3 regions of the Staphylococcus equorum genome follow, and region 1 is predicted to be linked to each of the others. Evidence: riboswitches for the same ligand, from Rfam matches in the RefSeq annotation. Region 1 holds a riboswitch; each other region holds the start of a gene.

Region 1 (5,614 bases):
CGTTTCGCTACATCACGAATAACTACTTTGAGAATAGCACTTGATACTTTTTTACCAATAAATTGGCTGCCTTGAATTGCCGCAGTAGTTAGCACACGCTCTTTCATGTCATCTCCCATGGTATTAACTTGTTTATGATCAAGACCATAAATTTTATTTACGTCCTCAATTATATCTTTCATAAGTTTAATATCTACACTGAAGCCTAAACCAGGAATAGGTACTACACTTACCCCAGATGATAGCATTGATTTTTTTCTTACTAAAGCCTCTGCACGTTGGCGACGTTCTTCAATTTCACTATGTGTTGTTGGTATGCTACCTTTATTATTTATATCTTCTATATTTAAGACTTTATTTCCTACTTTTTGTGTAACGTTATTTGTGATTTTATTTTTAAAACTCATTATGTTCACTCCTTAGTAAATTCTATACACTAAGAATAATACCCGTTTTTTCACACTTTACTGTATTTTTACAAAAATCGCTTTTAAATATTTTGAAGGTTTATAGTGTGCATGCGTCTTAAAATCTTTTGGCAAGCCCATGACATCAATAATTTCAAAGTCCACTTCTTCTTTAGTTAATGTTTCTGTAACTACATTTTTAAAAGCTTTTAGTGAAAACGTACTATTATTTGTACATAATAGCAATGTACCTTCAGGTCCAAGTATATCGAGTGCACCAACAATTAATTTATCGTAGTCTTTTAATACAGAAAATGTTTTTTTCTTATTTCTCGCAAAACTTGGCGGATCGATAACAATTGTATCGTAGAAGAAATCATGACGACGAGCATAATTATAGAAATTAAAAGTATCCATAACATAAATGTATTGTGACGCTGGGTCAATAGAATTTAAACCGAAATTACTTTCAGTAAGCGCTCGAGAACGGTTAGCTAAATCAACGCTTGTTGTCATCTCTGCATTTTCTGCAGCTACAACTGAGAATGCCCCTGTATAACTGAATAAATTCAATAAATTTTTATCTTGCGCGTATTGGTCTTTTAATTTCTTTCTTACTTCTCTTTGATCTAAAAAGATGCCCGTCATTGGCCCATCATTTAAATGCACATTATAAAATGTAAAGTTTTCTTCGATGACAATTGGGAATTCCGGTGCATCTCCGTCAACGAAGCCACCTTCTACATTAGCATCTTTAAAACGTAACTTTTCAAAAATTGACGTATAACCAAATATTGCTTTCAGCGCACTCAAAATATTATAACGGAACTTATAAATACCTTTAGAATACCATTGAACTAAGTAATGACCGTTGTAATTGTCGATTGTAAGACCACCAACACCATCACCTTCTCCGTTAAATACTCTAAATGCATTTGTGCCCTCTACATTATAAAAATATTCACGTTCTTTTTTCGCAATATCAAATAATCTTTCAAAAAATTGTGTGTTAACAATTTCATCACGCGAGTAACTCAATACCCAACCGATGCCTTTATGCTGACGTCCAACATATGCTGTTGCAATATACTGGTCTTTATCATTTAATAATTGAAATAAATCTCCTTCGTGTAAGTGATCGTGTGCGTAAATATCATCTTCGCTTACCAATGGATATTCATTTAAATATTTTGTTTCTTTACCTCTATTTAATGTGGCAGTTTTCATAAAATTATGTCAGCCTTTCTACTATTTTTTTATATTTATCTGTCGCTTACTTATTTTATCATTTCAAGTACATCGTAACATCATTAATATTCATTTAGCTCAAACGTTTTGACTAAGTATTGATCTTTTTTAATAAAAAAACCTATCTTCCAACCAATTGGAAGATAGGTTCGTCAAACAACAGTATTAAGTTCTTAATCTCTAGAAGGTTCTCGCAATTTAATTATAAACGCTACCACAATTGCAATTAACATCATAACTAGAATCGGTGTAATGAAAATTGAAAGTAATAGCCCATGAACCATTATATTCATAAATTCAGTGAATAATTTAAAGAACAATAAACTTACCATAAATAATTGTAAATAATAAAATCGGCCTTTCAAATAATTCGTCAATGTCGTTAAAATATAAATAATGATGATGATCATTAAGATGAACAACGTTATCCATTCAATAACATATTGTGTTTGGCCAATCTCCCAATTACCAGAAACGAATAATGAATTTCTATTATTAAATTCAATTAATGTGAAGAATAATAAAACAGCACCACAAAATAATTCTACATAACTCGGTTTAATCCATTTCGGTTTCTTCATCCAATTTGGAACATCATCTTCTTGTATATCAATAATGTTCTTCCATTTTTCAATAAATTTATCTTTCTTATCTCTTACTTTCTGAATATCTACACTTCTGCGAGTTTTACGTGTGAATTCTGTCGTTTTGTCTTGTAAAGTCTTCCAACGTTCTATCGTTTGGTTCGTTACAGTGTCCTTACTCGTTCTTGATAATTCTGGTTCTTCTTCGCCTAATTCCTGTTTTGTTAATGGCAATGATCTTCTTAAGAATAAGAAATTCCAAATTGACATTTGTCCCAGTAGCCACATAATTATGAAAAATGTGTTAACACTTAAGATGTCGATTGGTATAATTTCATCACTTTCGATTCTTCCATATAACACCAATTGCGTTATCAAATAACTAAACCCATAACTGAAAATAATCCATAAATAATGATATTTTCTATGCTCTATATTTAACTCATCTTTATAAACGATATAACCAATGTGAATTACAAATGGTATTACGAAAATAATAGCGAAAAAACTATAAACTTGGGTCATTAAAATTAGCGTTATGATAAAGAATAGAATACCAATAACTAAAAAGAATATTGAAATATCGTAGTCATATCGTGTTGTTCTAAATAAAGTAATTCCTAGCATAATTAATCCAATGCCAAATATAATTATTAAAATGGCGCTAACTACTGGAAAATCCCCTATGTAATTGCTCATTACCCTAATTATTTCAGCAAAAAATGCGTTTATAAAATCCCATACATTATGAATGTGTAAATCAATTTTACCTTTGCCATTTAATTTATGGATCATTGGTAAATTAATTAAAATGATGAGACCTGTGAAAAGCGAAACGATGCCTATAATATAACTATATAATATCTCAGCGTGTTTCTTCATAAAAGACATACCATTCACCTCAAAGTTATTATATATTAACATTTAGCTCTTGTCTTTAATAATTTCAATAAATAAGTCTATAGTATGATATAAATTAGTTGTATAGTCAAATTTCCACATATACCTTTACTCTAAACAATTTATTTAATATTACTTTTAATTTTACAGTTTTATCCTTCATTTTTTTAAGTACTTTTGTTTACCTCTTTTTCTTCGTGGTATTTATATTGTATAGATGATTAAAACATGAAGGAGTGTTTTGTTTATGAGTAAAGAAGAATTAAATAAAAAAGCAGCTGAAAAAGCTAAAGAAACTGAAGATAAATTAAAAGATGAAAAAGATTCGTCTGAAGAAAATAGCGAAGAAACGCAAAAAAATATTCAAGATACATTTGATTAATTAAAGCGTAAATTAGACGTATATAAACATATCAGACTTAATTATTATACTAGTAGTAGTTATCTGATAGCTATTCTACTTTGTGGGAGCGAGATTACAGAGTCAATTTTTGATTACTGTTTCGCTCTCTTTTTTAGTTTTATGTCATCTTCCCTCACCTTTCGTCTAACTTAAATCATTTACAGTGTTTTATATAGTGAAAGGCTCAATATATTTTAAATACATAATATTTTTGATTAATTTCATTTACAACCTTGACAGAAGTGATTAAAAATCATACATTAGAGTTAAATTAAATAATCATTCGCACTAGGGGTGTTTAGTGACTGAGATGAGGTATACCCTCAAACCCTTTGAACCTGATCTAGATTAAACTAGCGTAGGAAAGTGTACTGCGATACTTTTATAAAAAAATGGTATCCGTATGCCTGTATTTAACGCGCACCTTTCTAGAAGGTTGTGCGTTTTTTTATATAGGAGGAGTATATATATGTCCAAAGGATTAAAACTTTCTGAGATACTGGTAACTGTATTAATAGCAGTAGTTTTCGCTGTCATTTATAATATTTGGAATTTTGTCTATAAAGCGTTACAAGTTACAGGTCTACATTTTGAAGAACTAACTTACGGCGCTTGGTTTATGGCAGCTATAGTAGCTTATCTTATTATTCCTAAAGCAGGCATTGCTATTTTAGCTGAATTTGCTGCAGGTGCCGGCGAAACCATCGTTATGGGCCGTTTTGATATCGCTACAATGATTTATGCTTTAATACAAGGTTTAGCATGTGAACTTATCTTTGCACTTTTCAGATATAAATCTCGCTCAGCAATGGTTGCAATGTTGGCCGGTTTCTTAGCCTCAGTATCTACTTTACCCTTGGATTTTGCTTACGGTTATCTCGGTGAAATAGCTGGTTGGAACCTTATGCTATATATCGTATTTCGACTTATAAGTGGAATTGTTGTGGCTGGACTTTTATCTTACTATATTGTAAAAGCCTTAGATCAAACCGGTGTCACTAAATTATTCAGACCTGCAACTCAGAGCGATTATGACAATTTATAAGGAGCAATAAAGTTGATAGTCACAAAAAATTTACGCTTAAAATACCCTAACAGTAATAATAAAATATTTGATAATTTAACACTTCATATAAAAAACAAAGAAAAAGTGTTGCTCTTAGGTCCTTCTGGTTCAGGTAAAAGTACGTTATTAAACGTTTTAAGTGGTATCGTTCCTAATCTAATTGATTTACCTATGAAATATGATGAATTACAAATTGAAGAAGATTGTGGCGTTATTTTTCAAGATCCAGACACTCAATTTTGTATGCCTAAAGTATATGAGGAACTGGCTTTTGTTTTAGAAAATTTGCGCGTACCACGTGATGAAATGGAAAGCCGAATTCAATCTGCCTTGTCAGCAGTAGATTTAAATGTCGATGAAAATCAACATATTAATCAATTGAGTGGTGGAATGAAGCAAAAATTAGCAATTGCAGAAACTTTGTTACAACAAGCAAACACCCTATTCTTAGATGAACCAACAGCAATGCTAGATGTGGATGCAACTGCGGATTTATGGCAAAAAATAAAATCATTCTGGCATGACCAAACTGTGTTAATTGTAGAACACAAAGTAGAACATATTTGGCAACATGTTGATCGTGTCATTCTATTAAATTATGATGGTGCCATAATAGCCGATGCACCTCCTAATAAGATATTGCATGACTATGAGCATCTATTAACAGAATATGGTGTCTGGCATCCTAATGCTTGGCAATACGCCCCACCATCATCAAAAACACAAAATGATGCAACTACACAACAATCAGATGATAGCTTTAAATTTAAAAACGGTTTGATTAAACGAGGTAAACAGCAACTGATCAACATATCAGAATTAAACATTTATGCTGGCGAATGGATTACCATTACTGGCTCAAATGGTAGTGGCAAAACGTCCTTATTAGAATCGATGATGCAACTAATTAAATATGACGGAAAAATGTATTTTAACAATCATACTCTATCAAAAATTAAAACCGCCGCAAAGCATATGTATTTAGTTTACCAAAACCCAGAATTAC
Region 2 (5,614 bases), 920 kb from region 1:
CGCTAAACGACTTGCACAACAGAGACACGAATATATGGAAGTATTTGTAACTCAATTTTTTAATGAATGGTATTTCAAATAATACAAAAAAGTCATCGTAGTTTAAAACTACGATGACTTTTCATTACAAATTTATTTAGAATTTAAATAATTTATTTTTTCTTATTTTTCTTAGAAACAACTTGTGTGTTTTTACCTTTGCTCGCTGTTTCAGCTTTGTTTTTCTCCATAGCTTCAATCATTGGTGCTACTTCTTTTTTAGCAAGTTTAGAATAATGCATATTCGCCACTTGTGTTTGTACAATCAAGAATGCGGCACTGACTGACCAGTATAGACCTAATGCTGATGCAGAACTTAATGAAATCCACACAATCATAATTGGCGAAATAATCATCATCATATAACCCATTTGACGCTGTTCGTTTGGCATACTCTTACTTGAAACATAAGCTTGTAAGAAGTATAAGACACCTGCTATAATCGTAATCCAAATATCTGGTTGAGCTAAGTTAAACCATAAGAAATCAGGGTGTTCAGTGAAACCACCACTTGAAGGATATTTCAATACGAAGAAAAGACCCATGATGATTGGCATTTGAAGCAAGATTGGTAAACAACCTAACATGCTCTTCATCGGATTCATATCATATTTCTTGTAAACTTCCATCATTTCTTGGTTAGCTGCCATTTTTTCTTCTTGCGTACGTGAACGCTTAACCTTTTCTTGAATTGCATCAATATCCGGTTTAGCAACTTTCATTTTTTCACGCATCATGTGACTGTTTTTATAATTCGATAACATGAATGGTAATAATATGATACGCATCGCCAATACAATGACAATAATTGCTAGTCCATAATCGTTATTAAAACTAGTTCCTAACCAATGTATAAGACTGTCCATTGGATTTACGAACGTATTATAGAAAAACCCATCTCTATTTTCAGGTTTAGAATAGTCACAACCTGCTAAAAAGACCATTACACCTAATAATAAAGGGAGTAGCGCTTTCTTCTTCATTTTTCCACCTCTAATGATTTATTCACATAGAATTTATTTTATCATACTCATAGGGAAGTAGAAAACAAAAAAAGAAATTTTTATACATTATTCAACAGTTTTTAAAAATTGTCTTACTGATTCACTTATATTTTGACTTTTAGCAATAGCCGAAATAATTGATATACCATCTGCCCCAGCATGAATTATAGATGGTGTATTATCTAAATTGATGCCACCAATCGCAACAATCGGAAAATCATTAACGTAATGTCTTAATTGTGTAATCATTTCTGGACCAACTGGCAAACTTGCATCATCTTTAGATGTCGTAGCAAACATTGGACCAACACCCATATAATCGACATATTTCAAATCAGAATTTAAGTATTCCTCAACATCACCTACACTCAGACCAATGATTTTATTTTCAAATTGTTGTGCAAATTCATTTACTTCTAAATCATTTTGCCCTACATGAATACCATCTGCATCAATATCTTTAGCTAAACTCACATCATCATTTACTATAAAAGGTACATCGTATTGATGGCACAACGAAAGTAATTGTTTTGCCATCCCCACCTTATCATCACCTACTAATGCAGTTTCCCCTTTCTCTCTATACTGAAATAGTGTTATACCTGCTTCTAAAGCTTCAGTTACAACATCAATAATCGATTCACCTTCTGCAACATCTTGCGTGCCACAAATAAAATAAAGTTTTAGCTTACTTTTATCAAACATTATTGCACCTCTTGACTGCGTATTAAATTCAAATAATCATCATATGTGACTTGATATAGGGCATTTATTAATTCAACCATAAATGTGCCAGGCCCTCGGTTAACCGAATTTTTTTCAGCTTGTTCAGCAGCAATATTATATATAGTCACTGCTTCTACCAATTGATTTAATTGTGGCTGCTGCTTGGATTCTAAAAAGCTCGCTATCGCAGCGCCTAATAAACAACCTGCACCTGTGATTTTTGCAAGCATAGGCGAACCATTAGCAAGTTTCAGAATTTTATCTTCATGCATTACAATATCTTCTTTACCTGTGATAACTATCGCTGTCCCGAATTGTGTATGAGCTTTTTTAGCAATAGTCACAGCATCCAGATTTATATCACTATCTGTACCTTTCATCTGTGTATCATTATCAATTAGTGTTAAAATTTCTGAGGCGTTACCTTTGATAACTGCTACCTTAACCTCACTTAAAAATGTCTCACAGAAATCTTTGCGGTATTGTGATGCACCTACAGCAACAGGATCAAAGACGATTGGTGTTCCAATTTGATTAGCTACCTTCGCAATTTTTAAAATGTCTGACTCTTTATCTTTAGTCAGCGTGCCAATATTAATCAGTAAAGCATTCGCGTGAGTTAACATATCTGACGCTTCCTCTGGTGCTTCACTCATTGCTGGACTTGCTCCTAAACTTAATAAGCCATTTGCTGTAAAATTTTTAACAACATCGTTTGTATAACAAATAACTAACGGGTTACTATTTCTGAGTACTTCTAAATTATTCATCATCTAATCCTACCTCTTTCATATATGCAAAATGATTAACTGGTCCTCTACCTTGACCAATTTCAGGTGTGTGTTTAATGCTTAAAGAAATGAACTGTTTTGCTTTTTTCACTGCTTCATATATTGTTTTACCTTTTGCTAATTCTGCAGTAATCACTGCCGAAAAAGTACACCCTGTACCATGCGTATGTTTTGTATCAAATCGAGGTTCTTCAAAAGTATATACATTTTCATTAGTGAATAAATAATCTTTAGCGAAGTCTAAATCCTCTGAATGTCCACCTTTGATAACAACACCTTTACTGCCAATTTCATTAATGAAAATGTCGCCTGCTTTATAAATTGATGATTCGTCTTGTATCGTTAATCCTGTTATTTCCTCTGCTTCGGGCAAGTTTGGTGTTGCCACAGTAGCATAAGGCAATAGAATATTTTGCAAGTCAGCTTTAGCATCCTCATCCATCAACGAGTCACCACTTTTAGCTAACATTACAGGATCTATTACATAAGGAATCTCTGGATATTGCTTTAAATAATATTGTATTAATTCCATCATTTCTTTTGAAGCTATCATGCCTGTTTTCAGCGCATGAGGTAACTCATCATCAAAGATACTTTCTAATTGCTCGGATAACCAACTTGTTTCTATGTTATGAATATGTTGAACGCCTTTTGTGTTTTGCGCTACGATACTCGTTATCGCAGCCATACCGTATACGCCACAAGCATGAAATGATTTTAAATCTGCCATGACACCTGCGCCACCCGTTGGGTCAGTGCCTGCTATAGTTAAAGCAATTTTAGGTTTATTCATTATTAACCCCTCCATAAAGCCATTCTTCTTCAATGAATGACATATTAAAAAATTTGCGTTCATGAACTGTACTCTGTAAGAAACAATCTTTGATGTCAGCTTTCTCTTGTTTTGTGCAATTTTGTGTCAATTTATCCATTAAATTATCAAAAATATGCACAAGTTCATCCATTTCGGTACTATAAAATTCAAACCATTTTGCCAAAATAGAATCGGTATTTAAAGTATGGTCTTGTAACGCTTGTTGTGCAATAACTTGATATACGTATGGACAAGGCGCCATGGCAGCAATTGTGTATGCTGCATTTTCTTTAGCAAAAGCATTAAAATACATGTGTTTAATATAATGATCGCCGCTCGGTGGCCAAACTTTCACTTGTACAATTTCATTGTAAGGTTCATTTACATATTCAGCTAATATTTCGTGTGCCGCTACTTCTCCATCAACAATAAATTGTATCTGTTCAACTAAAAATTTTACATCTTCCATTTGCTCCATTTTAGGTATGAGTAATGCGTAAATATTAGCAAACTCTTTTAAATAAGATGCATCTGCTCTTAAATAAAATTTAGTAGCATCCTTAGATAAATGACCTTGTAACATTTCTTGTATAAATGGGTCATTATAAATGTCATCAATAATTGGCTTGGCATCTATTTTTAATTCTTTTGAAAATAACACGTTAAGTCCTCCTAAATATTAAAAAACTACATTCCAAGTAAGAATGTAGTTAATTAATAGAAAGGCTAAGCAATTCAATTATAAATTAAACTACTTTCCTACGTTGGCATTAACCAAATCAGGTCGTAAGGGTCTGAACTAAATCATCTCAGCCATAAAGGCTCCCCTAGTAGATTTTCATATATTATTTCTTTAAACATAACAAATGTAGTGTGACATTGCAAAAGAACGTACTTCAATGAAGCGTCTATGTTGTAAATATTATAGCGATGACACAGTAACTACAAGCTGTAGTTGTATTAGTGGAAATCGTGGACAAAAAAATGCCAACAAAGTCGGTGACTTTATTGGCATACGTTTATAGTATTTATAGTTAATTACTGACTAAATTATGCAGTAACCCATTGTGAAGCGCCAACTTCATTATAAAGTTTAACTGCTGCAGCATCTTGTACTGATTCAGGTGCTTCTGTTGGAGATACACCTTGGTAAGCTGCTGGAGCTACTGAATCCCAAGTGCTTTGTAAGAATTGATATTTACCTGCTGCACCTGATGATGGGTTAACAGCTTTAAGATCGCCGCCTGATTCACGTTGAGCGATTGCTTGTAAATGAGAGTTAACATTTACTGATGAACCACTTGAAGCTTCACTTGAGCTTGATTCTTTTGAAGTAGATTCTTGTTGTGGTTGTTGAGTTGCTTCAGTTTTTGGTGCTTCTTGTTGAGCTGGTTCTGCAGCTTGTTCAGCTGGTGCTGATTGTTGTGCTGGCTCTGCTGCTTGTTCAGCTGGTGCTTCTTGTTGAGCAGGTGCTTCAGTTGAGCCTCCGCCAAAGCTCCAGCTAAAGTTTGTACCATCTGATTCAAAGCTATAGTCTGTACCATTATAATTGAAATCTATGTCATAAGCGCCTTCTTGTACAGGTGCTTCATTTAATTGTTCTGAGTTTGATTGAGCTAATTGAGCTAATTCTGCTTTGTCTACGCCTTGTTCTGAAGCGTCAGCTGAATTTGCTGCTCCTGTTACGCCTAATCCTAGTGCTAAAGTTGATGCGATTACTGTTTTTTTCATTGTTAAAAAGTCCTCCTATAAGGTGATTAATTTATTTTATGATTAATTTGCAAGTACAACTATATCATTCAAAAGTTCTTTGTAGGTTACAGTGAAATAAAAAAACAAACCTTTTTTTTACAACCTAATTACATCACCAATACTCATTTTTATGTATATTTAAGCATATAAGTACTACCATGATAACCTTTTGTACTATAATTGACTTTATATCCTTGTAATATTTTCGTAATTAAACTGATTATTCTGTATTATGTAAATGCTATAAATCGCATTTTCAAGAAGTTTTGTGAATTGAATTTTACAGTACTTTTACGTTCACTTATTTTTTAGATGTATATATGGATAGATATAATATGTAAAGCTATTCCTCTAGATTGGGCATTATTAAGAGGAATAGCCTGAAAGAAGTATAATTGATAGTAGGATTTAATGTATATTAATTGGAATAGTTTAATGTGGGATAAGTTTTAAGTGGGAGTTTTATACAATTTCGTATATATCATTTT
Region 3 (5,614 bases), 150 kb from region 1:
GATTAACGAATTTCTTTAATTCTAGCAGCTTTACCACGTAATTCACGTAGGTAGTATAATTTAGCACGACGTACTTTACCACGGCGTTTAACTTCAATTTTTTCGATTTTTGGAGTGTGTAATGGGAATGTACGTTCCACACCAACACCTGAAGATATTTTACGTACAGTGAAAGATTCTGAAACTCCTCCACCACGGCGTTTAATAACTACACCTTCGAATAATTGGATACGTTCGCGAGTACCTTCAACAATACGTACGTGAACTTTTAAAGTGTCACCTGGACGGAATGAAGGTATATCTGTGCGTAATTGCGATTGAGTTACTGCTTCGATTAATTTGTGATTACTCATTATTTTTCTCTCCTTCAACCTATGTTCTTGCCTAGACAAAATATAGCAGCGGATCATAGTGATTTTCGTGTGTCGCACACTTAAAATATATTAGCATACTACTAATCTTTTTTCAATTGCTTTTTATATCTTTCTATAATTTCTTGGTCTTTTTTAGTCAACGGATACTGTTCTAATAAATCCGGACGTTTTTCCCATGTTCTTAAAATTTTCTGTTCATAACGCCAGTTATCAATGTGGGCATGGTTACCTGATAATAAAACGTCTGGTACATTCAAATCTTTGTATATACGTGGTCGTGTATATTGTGGAAACTCTAATAAACCATCTTGAAAGGAATCATCCATGTGAGATTGTTGATTACCTAAAACACCAGGTAAAAGTCTAACTACCGCATCTGTCATTACCATCGCCGGTAGTTCACCACCAGTCAATACATAGTCCCCCATTGAAATTTCATCAGTGACTAAATATTCACGGATTCTTTCATCGTAGCCTTCATAATGCCCGCAAATAAATACTAAGTGCTCTGCCTGACTGAGTTCATTAGCAATTGCTTGAGTAAAGGGACGACCTTGAGGGCACATTAAAATGACCCTTGTGTCTTCTGTTCGCTCAATACTATCCATTGCATTGAATATCGGTTCCGGCTTTAACACCATCCCCTGACCGCCTCCAAATGGGTAGTCATCCACTTGATTATGTTTGTTTTCAGCAAAGTGTCTAAAATCCACTGTATTTACTTGTAGCAAATCTTTTTCTTGGGCTCGTTTTAAAATAGATTGGTTTAAAACACCTTCAAACATGCCAGGAAATAATGTTAAATAGTCGATTCTCATTAATCTAATAATCCTTCCATAGGCGTGATTTGAATACGTCTACCTTCTACATCAATCTCTTTGACCACATCCGCGATATAAGGAATGAGGTATTCTTTGTCGCCTTTGACTACCCACACATCGTTTGCACCTGTTTCAAATATCTCAATCACACGACCAATTGGAGTATCTTCATTAAAAACGGTACAGCCAATGATATCTGAATAATAAAATTCATGTTCTCCAAGTTCTATTTCTTCATGATCACGTTCTTGTAAAAGTGTTTCACCTTTTAGGTACTCGATATCATTAATGTTATTGATACCTTCAAACGTAAGCATATGCAGTCCTTTATGCATACGATATGAAGCAATTTTAAATTCAAGTGGCGCTTTATCTTTACGTGCTATTTCAACTATTTCTCCTGGTTGAAAACGTTTATCTGTAAAATCAGAATTAGACTTTATTTTCACTTCACCTTTAATGCCATGTGTATTAACAATTTTTCCAACTTCAACTTTCATATATGTGCCTCCGATAAATGTATCTTATAAGTGTTGTGTAATTTTTATGTATTATTTAATTATTATAACATGTATAAATCTAACATAGTAATACATTCCTCAATAGAAAATTTTCTTATTCTCAACTATGTTAAAGCACTGATTATAATATTTTCCATTAAAAAAAGAGCACCTAAACGGTACTCTTACAAACACTATATTTGTTTAATAAGTTTAAAACTTATTTTTGGTCGTCGAATTTTTTCAAAATACCTTCTCTTGATAAGATATTGTGAACTGTATCAGTCGGTTTAGCACCGTCTTTTAACCATTTAAGTGCTGATTCTTCGTCGATTTTAACTTCTGCTGCATTTACATTGTTAGGGTTGTAAGTACCGATTTGTTCGATAATACGACCGTCACGTGGTGCACGAGCATCTGCAACTACGATACGATAGAATGGATTTCTTTTTGAGCCTAAACGTGTTAAACGAATTTTAACTGCCATTTATATTCTCTCCTTTTAATTTCATAAGTATTTATTTTCTACAAGAAATAATGATACCAGTTCTTCTAATATTTGTAAAGAGGTTATCCTTTACCAATTTTAAAAAATCATTTTTTCTCATCAATTACCTATTAAATAACGCGCTTTTGTCAATTTCCTCTTTTCACGCACTTTACACCACTATGATATGCCTTGTCTTATATTAAGTCTCTTGACATCTATATTTAAAAGCTATACATTGAGATTAAATTAAATAAGCACATGCACTAGGGGTGTTTTTAACTGAGATGAGTACAACTCAAACCCTTTGAACCTGATCTAGCTGAAACTAGCGGAGGAAAGTGTGAAAGATTTTATATCCTATATTCAAGGGGCAATCTTGCCTTTTTGCAATATTACTATTCTATCATTTCTAATACACAACTTTCTATAGTGAGGGTTGTGTATTTTTTTAATTTTACTTTTTAAAATTTTAGGAGTGAAAGTTATGAATAAAACTATTTTAGTAACTGGTAGTAGTAGAGGCTTAGGTGCAACGATTGCAAAAACATTATCGCAACAAGGGTACAATATTATAATCAATTATTACAAAAATAAATCGTTAGCAGAAGATCTTGTTTCTGACATCGGCTCTGACCATGCAATTGCCATTCAAGCTGATGTCACAAATAGAAATGATATTGACCACTTAATTGAACAAGCTACCCAATATTTCGGGAAAATTGATGTCGTGATTAACAATGCATTAGTAGGTTTTAAGTTTGATCCTACACAGCAGAAATCATTTGCAGAGTTAGCATGGGATGATTATCAACAACAGATAGATGGCACTTTAAAAGCTGCCTTCAATGTAACACAAAGTGTCATGCCCCAATTTTTGGAAAGACAGCAAGGCATTATTATTTCTATCGGGACAAATTTATATCAAAATCCCGTTGTACCTTATCATGAATATACAACTGCAAAAGCAGGATTAATTGGCTTTACTCGTAATATTGCTGCCGAGCTTGGTAAATTTGGTATTAGAGCTAATGTCGTGTCAGGAGGTCTGTTAAAAACAACTGACGCAAGTGCTACAACCACGACTGAAGTATTTGACATGATTGCACAAACAACACCGCTTAAACGAGTGACTTCGCCACAAGACATTGCAAACATGGTTGCATACTTAGCTTCTGAACAAGCTAATGGTATAACAGGACAAAATTTCACAGTTGATGGTGGCTTAACAATGAATTAACAAATTAAAATTAGGAAGTGCTTTCTATGTCTGATAAAAATCAAAAACAACTTAATATTGGCGTTTTATTATATGCTTGTGGTCATCACCAAGCTGCGTGGTTAATGCCGAACTCTAGTGTGTCACGTATCGGTGAAATTACTTATTATCAGGAATTAGCTCAACTTGCTGAAAAGGGACTATTCGACGCAGTATTTTTCGCGGACAATCAATCTTTTCCTGCGAAATCTTCTACTGATATGCCGGCATTTTGGTTCGATCCTATCGTCAGTTTATCTGCTATTGCTCATGTGACAACACATATTGGACTTGTCGCAACAATTTCAAGTACATTCTCAAATCCTTTTACCGCATCTAGACAGTTGCTCAGTCTAGATCATCTTTCAAATGGACGTATAGGTTGGAATCTTGTCACCTCTATGACAGATTTAGAAGCTTTAAATCACAGTATGGAAATGCTCCCTGATCATAATGAACGCTATGAAATTGCTGCTGAATTTGCAAAAGTGATGAATCGGTTATTCACATCTTGGGATAAAAAACATTTTTTACATGATCGAAAGAATAAAAAAATTATTAATGATGATGACATTAATGCTATTAATCATCATGGTAAACATTTCAAAGTTAAAGGACCATCAACAACGCCAAGTAGTCCACAAGGTCGTCCAGTAGCTATGCAAGCTGGTGCATCTTCACAAGGTATTGCTTTAGCAACTCAATATGCAGATGCAGTGTATTCAGTATCCTGGAACTTTAAACAAGCACAAGCTTTTCGAGAAAAGCTCGATCAACAATTACAATTATCAAAAAACAATAGTAGATATATCAAAATTTTTCCCGGTCTAGTTACATATGTCGCTGAAACTTATGAAAAAGCCTATGCTAAGAAAGAAAAGTTAGACAAAGCCTTACCGGTGGAAACCGCATTAAAACAATTAAGTTTCTTTATTCAACAAGATTGTCAAAACTGGGAGTTAGATGAACCCGTGCCACCCCTGCCTCCTGTAGAAGATTTTACAGGACCAGTTGGCCGTTACGAAACAATATTGGAAATTATTCGTGATACTCATCCAACTGTAAGAGAACTACTCGGTTACTTAAATGCTGGTGGCGGGCATTTCACCTTGATTGGTACTCCTGAAGATATCGTAGATCAAATGGAGTACTGGTTACTAAGTGGTGTAGCCGATGGTTTTAATTTGATGCCGCCTGTCTTTCCAGATAGTTTAGAGGATTTCGTAGCATTGATTGTACCAGAATTACAAAAAAGAAATTTATACAGAACAACTTATGATGGTCATACTTTCCGTGATCATTTGGGATTAGAAAAAATTTAATCATTCTTCAAATAATATAATTGACGAGAAACCAGAACGGTAATTTGTCTAAGAATCATTACAGAACGAAGACAAACCAAATGACCTTACATCATTTGGTTTTTTAATAAGTCTTAATTTTTAGGATTTATGGCAAGACAAATCAGCGTCGTATTTATAGATTTTTTATTCCTCTACACTTTCTCATATCATATCTTTAGTATCTTCAAATCTTCTTTCAATTGTTTGAGACCACAATTTTCACTAATTCTATTATACATTTGTTTTTTATTTACCTTTATATAAGTTGCATCAATAAATAACGATAAATGATTTATTAAATTCATTTTATTTGAAATGTGGCAGTGGGTTGGGCGGACTCCTGTGGAAAAGTATTAATCGAAGAATACAGGCTGATACTATTAACTAAGGAAAGAAAGCACAAAAAAATGCCAACAAAGTCATAGACTTTGTCGACACTATGGAACGATTTGTCTAAGCATCGTTGTTTTGGTTTTTATTATTTATAGTTATACAAAATTTATGATTTTAGAATGGTAAGTTCATGCCATTCATCATATTTTCCATTTGTTTGCGTTTGCCTTTTTTGCCTTTACCGCCACCGGAAAATTGTTTCATCATTTTTTTCATATCAGTGAATTGTTTCATTAATCTATTGATTTCTTGCACTGAACGTCCTGAACCTTTAGCAATACGTTTTTTACGAGAAACATTTAAAGTTTCAGGTTTGTTACGCTCATTAGGCGTCATGGATTGAATGATGGCTTTAATATGATCAATTTGCTTATCGTCCATATTCATATTTTCAATGCCTTTCATTTTGTTCATGCCAGGAATCATTTTCATAATGTC

What was found. Region 1 has a riboswitch for thiamine pyrophosphate ahead of PYW44_RS08800 (ECF transporter S component). Riboswitches for the same ligand answer to the same signal wherever they lie in the genome.
Region 2: it holds a riboswitch for thiamine pyrophosphate, as region 1 does, so the genes downstream of both, tenA (thiaminase II) here and PYW44_RS08800 (ECF transporter S component) in region 1, are expected to answer to the same signal.
Region 3: it holds a riboswitch for thiamine pyrophosphate, as region 1 does, so the genes downstream of both, PYW44_RS08070 (3-oxoacyl-ACP reductase) here and PYW44_RS08800 (ECF transporter S component) in region 1, are expected to answer to the same signal.

What each region holds. Positions count from the first base shown of each region.
Region 1 is NZ_CP118982.1:1,821,748-1,827,361, forward strand. Features, by position in the region: gene PYW44_RS08780 (hypothetical protein) at 1-407, opposite strand, end outside; gene PYW44_RS08785 (class I SAM-dependent rRNA methyltransferase) at 465-1,634, opposite strand; gene auxA (lipoteichoic acid stability factor AuxA) at 1,829-3,130, opposite strand; gene graF (glycopeptide resistance-associated protein GraF) at 3,387-3,521, shown strand; TPP riboswitch at 3,823-3,924, shown strand; gene PYW44_RS08800 (ECF transporter S component) at 4,012-4,587, shown strand; gene PYW44_RS08805 (ABC transporter ATP-binding protein) at 4,600-5,614, shown strand, end outside.
Region 2 is NZ_CP118982.1:901,265-906,878, reverse strand. Features, by position in the region: gene PYW44_RS04275 (HD domain-containing protein) at 1-82, shown strand, start outside; gene yidC (membrane protein insertase YidC) at 153-1,022, opposite strand; gene thiE (thiamine phosphate synthase) at 1,110-1,748, opposite strand; gene thiM (hydroxyethylthiazole kinase) at 1,748-2,539, opposite strand; gene thiD (bifunctional hydroxymethylpyrimidine kinase/phosphomethylpyrimidine kinase) at 2,532-3,353, opposite strand; gene tenA (thiaminase II) at 3,346-4,035, opposite strand; TPP riboswitch at 4,114-4,213, opposite strand; gene PYW44_RS04245 (transglycosylase family protein) at 4,425-5,105, opposite strand; gene PYW44_RS04240 (single-stranded DNA-binding protein) at 5,589-5,614, opposite strand, start outside.
Region 3 is NZ_CP118982.1:1,668,048-1,673,661, forward strand. Features, by position in the region: gene rplS (50S ribosomal protein L19) at 3-353, opposite strand; gene trmD (tRNA (guanosine(37)-N1)-methyltransferase TrmD) at 455-1,192, opposite strand; gene rimM (ribosome maturation factor RimM) at 1,192-1,695, opposite strand; gene rpsP (30S ribosomal protein S16) at 1,916-2,182, opposite strand; TPP riboswitch at 2,441-2,539, shown strand; gene PYW44_RS08070 (3-oxoacyl-ACP reductase) at 2,670-3,422, shown strand; gene PYW44_RS08075 (NtaA/DmoA family FMN-dependent monooxygenase) at 3,449-4,762, shown strand; gene ffh (signal recognition particle protein) at 5,291-5,614, opposite strand, start outside.